One region of the Paenibacillus sp. RC84 genome, then DNA from elsewhere that is predicted to be linked to it. Evidence: riboswitches for the same ligand, from Rfam matches in the RefSeq annotation. Region 1 holds a riboswitch; the other holds the start of a gene.
The links. Region 1 has a riboswitch for FMN ahead of ribD (bifunctional diaminohydroxyphosphoribosylaminopyrimidine deaminase/5-amino-6-(5-phosphoribosylamino)uracil reductase RibD). Riboswitches for the same ligand answer to the same signal wherever they lie in the genome.
Positions count from the first base shown of each region.

Region 1 (6,079 bases):
CGGATAATCCCCGGCCGGCCCTGTACCAGTCCCAGTACGAAGCGATGCTGGCGAACCGGGCTTCGGAACCGTCTCAGGAGACGGTCTCCATCGCGGGCAAGTGCTGCGAAAGCGGCGATATGCTGATCTGGGACGTGGAGCTTCCTCTCGTCGAGACGGGGGATATACTGGCCGTTGCCAGTACGGGAGCGTACAATTACTCCATGGCCAGCAACTACAACCGGATCCGCAGACCCGCCGTCGTATTCGTAAAAGACGGAATGGCCGACATGGCGGTCAAACGGGAAACGTACGAAGATCTGGTCCGCAACGATGTCGTGCCGGAACGGATGAAACAAATTCAGCCGGTCCGCTGATTTTCATCCATAGACGGGCATAACGTCCCGATAACGGCCAAACAAGCCGGAGGGCTCCCTCCGGTTTGTTTTTTTACTCTATACGCTTGGAAAGTCCTGCAGCGCGGCGAAAGATAGTGAACGGTTCCCGTTAACAGACGGTCGAGCCTGACTCGTAAAAGTGACGCTTATTTGTACATCCCTCCAATATGGAGTACAATGAAAGAGATTGCTTTCACAATCATGTACCCCGCAATCCAAGCAGGAACCGATACATAAAAGGAGAGTGTCCCACATGGCAAAACAAGCGAAAATCACAATGGCAGGCGGCGGCGAAGTGCTGATCGACCTCTTTGAAAAGGATGCCCCGAACACAGTGGCAAACTTCGAGAAACTGGCTAATTCCGGTTTCTACAACGGACTCAATTTCCACCGCGTTATTCCGGGCTTCGTAGCCCAAGGCGGCTGTCCTCAAGGCACCGGCACCGGCGGTCCCGGATACACGATCGACTGCGAAATCAACCCGAACAAACATGAGCGCGGAACGCTTGCGATGGCTCACGCCGGACGCAACACAGGCGGCAGCCAGTTCTACATCTGCTACCAGCCGCAGCCTCATCTTGACGGCCAGCACACGGTTTTCGGCAAAGTAACCAAAGGCATGGAATATGTGGACGCGTTCAAAGGCCGCGACACAATGGAGAAAGTTGAAATCGTCGAAGTTTAATGAATGTATCCAAAAGCCCCTGGACAACCGCTGTAAGAAAGCGGCTGGTCAGGGGCTTTTCAGGATCAGGGCATCGAGGCGTATTTCCGCGTACGCAACATCCAGCAGAGAATCCACGCCAGCTTTACCGAGTTCGTCCCAGAGCCGCGCTTTATCCCATCCGCAGGCTGCCAATCCCTCATGGAGTACACGGCCGCGCACAATAACGGGGATCCCGTCAGAATGGCCATGATATAGGTTTGCGAAGCCGACGGCCGCCGTGTTTTTGGCCGCCTTCAGGCACTTTCGGGAAAAGTCTGTGTTCCTTTTCATTTATTCGGCTTCCCTTTCGTACAAGATGATCGCCCCGGTTTTCCGGGTATCTGCTTGAATATCCGGAATGGCTGAATACCCCCCTGTCCTTCCGCTGCAATCTCCATTTATGTGCGGCACATAAGGATCCTTCCTTGATGGGAAATCCGTTCCGCTTTTGTTCCGCATGACATATAGGACAGACTTATCCAGCCTTTCCCCGATTCGGCCCTGCTTATACCGTTTTCCGACCGGACTAGTCAACTTGACACTTGCAATTTGGAAATGACAATGGTACTATTCAGTCAACAATCGAATAAGATTGAATCAATCCTTCGGGGCGGGGTGAAAGTCCCTACCGGCGGTGTTGCCGCAGTACCGGTTATCCGGTCTGCAGCTCAGTCCGTGACCCGGCTTGTCTGTTTTTTAAGCGTTCGAACGCAGGACAATCCGGCTGACTTGGTGAGAGTCCGAGACCGACAGTTAAAGTCTGGATGGGAGAAGGAGAACGAAACGATTCAGTCTGCATACGCAGCTTCACCTGCATTCGCACAGAAAGGGCTTTTTTAGGTACATACGCGGCCTGGGTTGGCCGGCTTATTTGTGCTCTAAAGTTCATAAACAGCGGCGAGACCGGACGGCGGGCCATCGTGGCCTTAGCTTGTGCTATCTTTTCACTGCCGTTTTTTCCGATCTCGTCCTTTCTGCAAGCAAGATGCGAAATGTGTGGTAGCAGCACGTTTCTTTGGCATACCTGCCGGAGAACCCCGTATCCGTTCCCTTATTAAGGGGATCGGAGGTACTTTCCCGTACCCGCAGACTGGCTTCACGCGCGTTCTTGCTATTCCATAAAACCGCCCTTGTCCGAAACGGACAGGGGCTTTTTCAGGTTCAACATTTTGGCCGATGCGGGAGAGACTAAACACAGAACGAACCAAGCCGGAAAGCTGCTGAGGCAGAAAAGAGGGAAGAGCCAATTCCCTTCCCGGAAAGGAGACCGCTCATGCTTCAACCTTTACAGGACGAAAGTTACATGCGCCTGGCGCTGCAAATGGCCCAGGCGGCGCTCGGACAGACGGGCATCAATCCCGTCGTCGGCTGCGTCGTCGTCAAAGACGGCCGCATCGTCGGCATGGGCGCCCATCTGAAGCGGGGAGAGGGCCACGCGGAAGTGCACGCGCTGAAGATGGCCGGCCGCGAAGCCGAAGGCGCCACGGCTTACGTCACGCTGGAGCCGTGCAGCCATTACGGCAAGACGCCGCCGTGCAGCGGCAGGCTCATCGAGAGCGGCATCCGCCGGGTCGTCGTCGCGGCCGTAGACCCGAACCCGCTCGTGGCGGGGTCGGGGATCGCGAGACTGCGGAGCCGGGGCATCGACGTGGAGGCCGGTCTGCTCGCGGACGAGGCGAACGCCTTGAACGAGGCGTTTGGCAAGTTCATCGTGACGCGCCTGCCCTTCGTCACGATGAAATCCGCGAGCACGCTCGACGGCAAGATCGCCGCCAAAACCGGCGACAGCAAGTGGATCACCGGCGCGCCCGCCCGCGAGCTCGTCCACGCGATGCGGCACCGCCACGCCGCGATCATGGTCGGTATCGGCACGGTGCTTGCCGATGATCCCGAGCTGACCACCCGGCTGTCCGTGCCGGCGCTCCATCCGCTGCGAATCGTCGTCGATTCGCAGCTCCGGACGCCGCTGTCCGCGCGGGTGCTGCGGCAGCAGGATGAGCGGCCGACGCTCATCCTGACAACCGCCGGCGCCGATCCCGCCAAGCGCGAAGCGCTTGAAGCCCTCGGCGCCGAAGTGCTGGCGTGCGGCAGCGGCCCGCACGTCGATCTCCCGCTCGCGATGCGGCTGCTGGGCGAGCGGGAGGTGCCCTCCGTCCTCCTGGAAGGCGGAGGACGGCTCAGCGGGGCGATGCTGGAGAACCGCCTGGTGGACAAGGCGGTGCTGTTTTTCGCCCCGAAATGGATCGGCGGCGGGCCGGAGGCGCCGGACAACGCGGCGTTCGCCGGATTCGGCCGCATGAGCGAGGCGATCCGGCTGGCGCGGATGACCGTCGAGACCGTCGGCGAAGACGTCTGTCTCACGGGTTACCCGCAGTACGCCGAGAAGGAGGGTTCATCATGTTTACCGGATTAATCGAAGAAATCGGCGTTATGCGCCGCATACACAAGCAGGGCCAGGCGATGGTCCTGACCCTCGGCGCACGCCTGGTGCTGGAAGATGTAAAGCTTGGCGACAGTATAGCGGTCAACGGCGTCTGTCTGACCGTCGTCGCCTATGACAAGGAGACCTTTTCCGTCGATGTCATGCCGGAGACGTACCGCAAAACGAACCTCGCATCGCTTCAGACGGGAGCACGCGTCAACCTGGAACGGGCGATGCCGGCGAACGGCCGTTTCGGCGGACATCTCGTGCAGGGCCACGTAGACGGCACCGCCCGGATCCGGGCGAGAACGCCGGAGGAGAATGCGGTCGTCTACCGGCTGGAGCCGGACGACGATGCTGTCCTCCGCTACATGATTGCGGGCGGCTCCATCACGATCGACGGTATCTCGCTTACGCTTACAGACGTGACCGACAGCACGTTTGCCGTTTCAATCATTCCGCATACCCTGGCCCAAACGATTCTGCAGGACAAACAGCCCGGGGACAGCGTGAACATCGAATGCGACGTGCTTGGGAAATATATTGAAAAGCTGCTCCGCGCGGGTCCGGGCGGGAAGACACATTCTTGCGGCGGACAGGGCGGGCTGACCGAGAAGTTTTTGGCGGAGAACGGATTTTTCTGACGGTAAGCCGAACGGTATTTTTTTGAAGGAGGGAACAAAATGACAGAGAGAGAAACCTATTCGTTTCATTCGATCGAAGAAGCGGTCAGCGACCTGGCCGCAGGGAAGGTCATTATCGTCGTGGACGACGAGGACCGCGAGAACGAAGGCGATTTCATCGCCCTGGCGGATAAAACGACGCCCGAGGTTATCAATTTCATGATCAAGGAAGGCCGCGGTCTCGTCTGCGCCCCGATCACGGAAGAACGGGCGCAGGAACTGGACCTGCCTCCCATGGTATCCCGCAATACCGATTATCACGGGACGGCTTTTACGGTGTCCGTCGATCATGCGGAAACTACGACGGGGATATCGGCCCACGAGCGCTCCCGGACGATCCGGGCCCTCATTGATCCGGAAGCGAAGCCGCTTCATTTCCGCAGGCCGGGGCACATATTTCCCCTGATTGCGAAAAAGGGCGGCGTCCTGCGCCGCGCGGGTCATACGGAAGCGGCCGTCGACCTGGCACGCATGAGCGGCTCGTATCCCGCGGCGGTTATTTGCGAGGTGATCAAGGAAGACGGAACGATGGCCAGGGTCCCCGATCTGATGGAGGTTGCCCGCATTCACGGGCTGAAGATCATTACGATCAAAGACCTCATCCATTACCGGAGTGAAAAGGAAAACCTGGTCAAACGCGAAGTGGAGGCGAAGCTGCCGACGGATTTCGGTACGTTCCAGGCCATCGCGTATACAAACCAGCTGGATCAGAAGGAGCATGTCGCGCTTGTCAAAGGGAATATCGACGGTTCGGTCCCGACGCTGGTGCGCGTGCATTCCGAGTGTCTGACGGGAGATGTGTTCCACTCCCACCGCTGCGACTGCGGTCCCCAGCTCGCTGCCGCTCTACAGCAGATAAACGATGAAGGAGCGGGCGTGCTGCTCTATATGCGCCAGGAAGGGCGCGGCATCGGACTGATCAACAAGCTTAAGGCCTACGTGCTGCAGGAAGAAGGCCTCGATACGGTCGAAGCGAACGTCAAGCTGGGATTCGCTCCCGATCTGCGCGACTACGGAGTAGGGGCCCAGATTCTGAAAGATCTCGGAATCCGGCAGATTCGCCTTCTTACGAACAATCCTCGCAAGATCAAGGGTTTGGAAGGCTACGGACTGGAGGTCGTCGAAAGAGTCGCGATCCAGATGCCGCATAATGAAGATAATGCCAGATATCTGCATACCAAGCAGGAAAAGCTCGGTCATTTGCTCCAATTTGATCCAAACTGATGGTTTTTTCTAAAAATCTCTTTTTATCTGCGTCATCAATTTGTATACTAGAAGGAGTCGGTTATTGTGGTAAAAAATTATGAAGGTCATCTGATTTCCCAAGGACAGAGATACGGCATCGTTGTGGGCCGTTTCAATGAATTTATTACGTCCAAGCTGCTGGGCGGAGCGCTCGACGCGCTAAAGCGCCACGGAGTGGAAGATACCGAAGTCGAAGTCGCCTGGGTACCGGGCGCATTCGAAATTCCTCTGATTGCACAAAAACTGGCGGAAACCGGCAAGTATGACGCCGTCATTACGCTGGGTACCGTTATTCGCGGCTCCACGCCTCACTTTGATTATGTTTGCAACGAAGTGGCCAAAGGCGTTTCCGCCATTTCATTAAAAACGGGTGTTCCGGTTATTTTCGGAGTCCTGACGACCGACTCCATCGAACAGGCGGTGGAACGGGCCGGCACGAAAGCGGGCAACAAAGGCTGGGATGCCGCCGTTACCGCGATAGAAATGGCTAATCTTACGAAGCAGCTGCAGGGCTGACCGCGGTTTTTGAACTCGCGCCTCCCTACAGCGCTTAGCAAGCGATTCGGAGCCCCGGCCACTTAGGACGGGGATCTTTTTTTGGGAGAGCAGATTCATGAAAATGCTGTATAAACTTGAAGCGTTCGAA
Region 1 is NZ_JBGBYL010000003.1:167,605-173,683, forward strand. Features, by position in the region: gene lysA (diaminopimelate decarboxylase) at 1-356, shown strand, start outside; gene ABH899_RS07990 (peptidylprolyl isomerase) at 631-1,062, shown strand; gene ABH899_RS07995 (hypothetical protein) at 1,111-1,374, opposite strand; FMN riboswitch at 1,681-1,863, shown strand; gene ribD (bifunctional diaminohydroxyphosphoribosylaminopyrimidine deaminase/5-amino-6-(5-phosphoribosylamino)uracil reductase RibD) at 2,357-3,496, shown strand; gene ribE (riboflavin synthase) at 3,481-4,149, shown strand; gene ABH899_RS08010 (bifunctional 3,4-dihydroxy-2-butanone-4-phosphate synthase/GTP cyclohydrolase II) at 4,189-5,412, shown strand; gene ribH (6,7-dimethyl-8-ribityllumazine synthase) at 5,479-5,949, shown strand; gene ABH899_RS08020 (segregation and condensation protein A) at 6,047-6,079, shown strand, end outside.

Region 2 (6,079 bases), on a different contig from region 1:
GTGTAAATATGCTGGTAAGCAATGGGCTTGGTCATACGGAACAGCACACGAGCAAAAAGATGATGCGTACTACAATAAGGTATTCGAAGATGGTTATACCGGAAGGCAACATACTACTATGGATCTTCACAACAACGAAAAAGGGAGAGATACATGGAGCATATTGACTGACAGTATTGCCTGGACAAGCGATGGTGATTTGCAAAATAGAGTTATCGCTAAGATAAATGCAGGTGAAATGTATATACTTCACAATTAATAGTATTCTAGTAGAGATACGGAATAAACTCTCCGTATCTCTACTAGAATATCAACATTGAGAAAGTAGGCAAAAAATGAAAAAATGGATAGTCATACTTTTATCAGTTGCAGTATGTATTTCTGTATTATCTTTTTTATATTTGTTTAATGGGAAACCATTACCAGAAGCACCTAGAGCCTACATTAAAAGTACGAGCATAGTTATACCAGTGGAAACCGCATCGTATTATTGGAAATTTGGTAAAGAAAAGAACATGTCCCCTTGGTATGCAGTCAAAGATAAAGAAGCTATAATCGTACCTAAAAATTCAACAATTAAGATTTCCTTTAAGAGAGAACCGGATGGTCCTCCGATTATTAGACAAGTCATTACTGACAATGACAATAGAGATATAGAAACAAAGAATTCTAACGAAATAACAGTACCGTCCTCAGAAGGAATTTACATGTATAGTATTAGTGCAGACTGGTCTGAAGGAAGCGCTCAATATGCAATAAAGGTGCATGTTAAGTAAAGCTTATGCATTAGGTTAGACGAATTTAGAATGATCGTTAGTGGACTCGTTTGCAAATATAGTAACAGGAAAAATAAAAATCAGTGCCATTACTAAAGATAGTATTTTTGAAATATTTTTAGACATTCTAACTCTCCCATGTATCGCCGGCCGGCTAGGTAAATTTGCCGTATTCATACAATTGAGTCAAATGTGTTAATTTTTCCTTTAAATTATTACTCAATGTGTTTTTGTCCATTCCTACTTGATTGATAGATCTTTCCATCTGTATCTTCACTATAGTAATAAGTGTTCTCAGCTTCATCGTTAAATTGAACCGCAACTGCATAATCATTAATACCAACAAATTTTTGCGCCTTAACTGTTTTGAATGTGTAATCATTTGATTCGAATCCCTTGGTACTAAGATGTTCTACCGTTCTTTTTTCAAGAGATTGACTAATTGCAGTGTTAATTTTTATTTCACTTCCGTAAAAATCTCCAATAAAAAAACCTACAGCTGACATGAAGACAAATAACACAATAAGCCAAATTTTACGAATAGTTCCCACTCCCCTTGGTGGAATAGAATAAAAATTCGAATAGAGCGAGTCCTGTGAAACGCACTCACAGGGCTTAGAAATGATTCTTGAAATGCAATCAATATACTATATATAGTAAAATATGTAAAGTTCCACATTGGTTAATGAAAAGAGAAATTGATGAATGGATATTTATATAAATAAAAATATGAAATACATAATAATCGTGGAGACGATTAAGTATGGTTATGGATTCTACCACTAAGTTTTAACAGCAGAACAAATTATTCAGGTTCTAGGCTTTGGAAGAAGGAACGACTATGAATTTTGAAGAACCTCCTTTTTCCAGTTAGTCGGATAGAGAAAAGAGATACGATAAACACATTTAAAGACGTGATTTTCAATTGGTTAAAAGGCAAAGAAAGCAGGGCATAAGCCCTTGCTTTTTTTATTTTAGAGTGTTAATATTTCAATTACAGTTAAGTGTTCTTAGGTCGGTTTTGTGGTAGGATTTTGGTAGGAAACTTGTTGATATCAAAGGAAATGACGAGTAATCAAAGTAACTGAAGATTTCTCGGAAATCCAGCAGTATCAAGGGTTTGGGTAACCAATGAATATTACAGGTCACCAAAAGAACATACGAAATTGAATATTGAACCTTCGGGGTAGGGTGAAAGTCCCAACCGGCGGTGATGGGTACGCAAGTACCCTAAGCCCGCGACTCCCGGCTGTTACGGCCGGGACTGACTTGGTGCGACTCCAAGGCCGACGGTAAAGTCCGGATGGGAGAAGGTGAAAAGCAGCTTCATTAAAATTTTTATTTTAATGAAGTCTGTTTGTCGATGCCCCCGTTGAACTTCCAGCGGGGGCATCGTCTCTTTTCGGAAGGTTCAATTCAAAACATTCCACAGGGGGTTTTTGAATTGGAGAATGCTTTAGGTCTTAACGGAAAGTCCGCATTAACGAGAGGAAAAGGGATCAACGGCATCTGGTATGTCGCGCTGGGCGCCACTTTGTGGGGGCTTGATCCGCTTTTCCGCATCCTGCTGCTGAAAAGCTTAACATCGGCGCAGATCGTGTTCATCGAACACCTGCTGCTCGCCTGCTACGCGCTTCCGGTCCTGATCCGGTACCGAGAACAACTGACCGGGAAGCTGACGCTGGCTGTCATCGGCGCGCTGCTGTTCATTTCGTGGGGCGGATCGGCAATCGCCACGATTTTGTTCACGTCGGCGTTTGCTCATGGGAGCGCGAATGCCGTGCTGCTTTTACAAAAGCTTCAGCCCTTATTCGCGATTACCTTGGCGCGCGTACTGCTGAAAGAAGCTCTGCCGGCCCGATTTTTTAAATACATCTTTTTCGCACTTGCGGGCACGTATTTGCTGACGTTCGGGTTTCAATCCCCGTCGCTGGGACTCAAAGATCTGGGCACCATGAGCTGTCTGCTGTCGATTCTGGCCGCAATTCTCTGGGGCGGGTCCACGGTCATGGGCAAATATTTGCTGCAAAAAAATCTCGATTTCCCGATCGTAACTTCGCTCCGGTTTTTACTGGCCATTCCGCTGCTGTTTATCGTGCTGATGGCGAGCGGGGACGCCTGGCAGCTTCATAAAGCAACGGGCGAGTGGGCGCTTATTGTTGTGAACCTGCTGTTCCAGGCGTTTTTCCCGGGGCTGATCAGCATGCTGCTTTACTATAAAGGGTTGTCCTCGACCAAGGCGTTTCTCGCGACGATCGCGGAGCTGTCCTTCCCGGCCGTCGGTGTTCTGATCAACTGGCTCGTATTCGATCAGGCTCTGACAATCGGACAGTTGGCCGGCTTCCTTCTGATCTGGTCCACGCTGTGGTTTATGGGACGCACCCCGGAAAGTAAAGCCGCCGCGTCCGGCGCCAACGAGAAGCTAGACGCTTCGGCCGTTTAATTGCAACGCATCCAAAAGACTGCCTAATCGGCGGTCTTTTTTTATATCCACCGAAAGCGGAGCTCCACTTGCACGGAGCGAAAGAATTGAGTTTAGTTGAACTTCAGGCAGGTGTGCGGGAGAGTATAGCCGGATTTCCGGAAGATACTATGCTAAAATAAATACAGTACCATTATTTTACATAACCCCGCTAAGTGAGGTGTACGGAAATGAAACGCTCGGTTATGCTTGACGAGATTCATGCCCTTCATCCCAATGAAGCGAAGGGCCTACTGCTGCAAATGCTGGAGCAAGCACAGCGTTACGAAGAGCTGCCCGAGAAAAAACATGCCCTTCAAAAACAAATTTTAGAGATATGGAATGGTCACTTGGCCCGAAAACAGGCGGAGAACGAGGGAGAAGCAGGCCATGTCCACATTGTGATGGGACTGTCCGATGCGGGAGCTTTGAAGTATGCGCTCAGCAGCCTGGGCAGGAGGAAAGAAAGCGAGATCCTCGCGTTTAACGATTGTTTTTCCGAAGGGCCGATCCGGGAGCTGGAGACGGAGAAAGGGCGGAAGTTCCGGCTGGAATGGATGTCCGAACGTTTCAGGGAGTATGGGCACGCCCAGCTAACAGGGATCCGGCACGGTTCAGATACCATTCTTGAGACTATGCGCGGCTTACCCGCCGATAAGGACATTACAATCTGGACCGGTAATCACGCCCACGAGCAGATCGGGATGCGTCTTGCCCTGTCTGTCCTCCGTGATGCTCCGAATAACGTCTATATCGGCCAGGTTTCGCAGCTGTATGAAGGGATAGCCGCCCGTTTCGATCCGGTGCCGCATTCTTACGCATTCGGCTTTCTTTCCATAGAAGCGATTGAAGAAATCGTACGGATTCATGAAAAGCAAAAGCAGCCGCTGTCAGAGCAAGCAAGGCAAGCATACATCCGGGAATGGGAAGAGCTGTCGGCTTCCGATGCGAAGCTTCATATCTGGTCGGACGGCAAAATAGTACCGGCTGCCGAGGAGAGTTATGACGAGGCGCTCGCGGCTCTTGTCGGTCAAATGCAGCGTGGCAGCAGTGATGACAAGGAGGAGTTCGTCCCGGCCAGCCGGGTGATTATGGAAGCGCTGGAGAGCTGGGGCGGCGCCGTTATGATAGAGTTCATCGAATACCGGCTGTGGACGTTGATTAGCGATGGACGGCTAAGGTTCAAAGGTGTGCCGGCTGCCATGCAGTCTTATAAAGTGGCGCTGGCCGAATCATCTTGCTAGGCAGAAAATGCAGTTCGCGGCAGTTATCCGATAAAAGCTCCCCGAATGCAAAAGGAAAGCGCGATTCGAAACCGCGCTAGCACGCTAAAATGCCGGGTGTGCTGAGCCGGCTCCGCATCGACGGCGGCCAAACCCCGCACACTGTCCCCCGGCACTCAAAAAAAGCAGGTTCCCCTCATTGATCGGGAACCTGCTTTTTTGAGTGCTACTCGCCCGCGGCGGTTTTTTTCACATCCGACGCTTTGATGCCGCGCATAATGCTAACCTCGACGCGGCGGTTTTTGGACCGGCCTTCGGACGTGGCGTTTGAATCCACCGGCCGGTACTCGCCGTATCCGATCGAGCGGAATCGGCTCGGATCGATGGCTTTATTTTCAAGCAAAATTTTCATGAAATTCAGGGCCCGCCTGGAGCTTAAATCCCAGTTCGAATCAAACTCCTTGTTGTTGATCGGCACATTGTCGGCATGTCCGGCCACTTCGATCCGGTATTTCGGATATTGGCTCAGCATATCGGTCATGGCCTGGGCCAGAAGGCGAGATTCCGGTTTGATTACGGCAGACCCGGAGGCGAACAGCGCTTTGTCCTGGATCGTGATCATTAACTGGTCGTCGTTCAGGGTCGTTGTCAGCTCGGAGCCCAGCTTGTTGTCCGTGATGTATTGATCGAGCTTCTGTTTAAGCTTCTCGAGATCGGCCTGCTCGGCCTCGTACTGCTTTTGCAGTGCTTCGCTTTCCGAAGGGTTCGGGTTGTCATGCTTCTTGAGCGCGGTACTGGTGTCCTGGTTCAACGGGATTTTGGCGGAGGTTTCGAATGTCCCGGTTCCCCCGGTAAAAGCGGAGTTCAAAGCCCGCATAATACTGTCGTATTTTTTCGAGTCCACCTGGCTGGAAGCGAACAAAATAATGAACAGGGCCAGCAGAAGCGTCAGAAGGTCGGCATAAGGGATGAGCCAGGACTCATCCAGATGCTCCTCATGATGTTCTTTCCTGTGCTTTTTACTCATTGTCCATACCCGATTGTTTCGAGGAGTCCTCGTCTTCACGCTGGGAGCTTGGAACGAATACGAGCAGCTTCTGTTTGACGGCGGAAGAAGAAATACCGGCCTGAATGGATAGGAGTCCTTCCACCATCATCAGCTTCAGCATGACTTCTTTTTTGGATTTCTGTTTCAGTTTATTGGCGATGGGATGCCAGAGAACGTAACCGGAAAAGATACCGAGAAGAGTCGCGACGAACGCCGCGGAGATCAGATGGCCGAGCTTCTCGATTTCGTTCAGGTTGCTCAGCGCCGCGATCAGGCCGACGACCGCTCCCAATACCCCCAGAGTAGGGGCGTACGTTCCCGCCTGCGTAAAGATTTGAGCGCCGTTCCGGTGCCGATCTTCCATAGCCGCAATATCTTCCATCAACACTTCGCGTACGAAGTCCTGATCATTGGCGTCGATAATCATCCGCATTCCGCTTTTAAGGAAGGGATCGTCAATTTCGTTCACTTTTTCTTCAAGAGAAAGCAGGCCTTCGCGGCGGGTAAGAGCTGTCCAGTCCGCCACCATATTAATGAGGTCTTTTTTGGGCATAAGCTTTTGCTCGGTGAA
Region 2 is NZ_JBGBYL010000004.1:156,489-162,567, forward strand. Features, by position in the region: gene ABH899_RS10990 (DUF6973 domain-containing protein) at 1-259, shown strand, start outside; gene ABH899_RS10995 (hypothetical protein) at 336-776, shown strand; gene ABH899_RS11000 (hypothetical protein) at 992-1,327, opposite strand; FMN riboswitch at 1,950-2,095, shown strand; gene ABH899_RS11005 (DMT family transporter) at 2,221-3,219, shown strand; gene ABH899_RS11010 (DUF1835 domain-containing protein) at 3,429-4,481, shown strand; gene motB (flagellar motor protein MotB) at 4,687-5,487, opposite strand; gene motA (flagellar motor stator protein MotA) at 5,480-6,079, opposite strand, start outside.
Region 2: linked by a shared signal. The riboswitch ahead of ABH899_RS11005 (DMT family transporter) and the one ahead of ribD (bifunctional diaminohydroxyphosphoribosylaminopyrimidine deaminase/5-amino-6-(5-phosphoribosylamino)uracil reductase RibD) in region 1 are both predicted to bind FMN.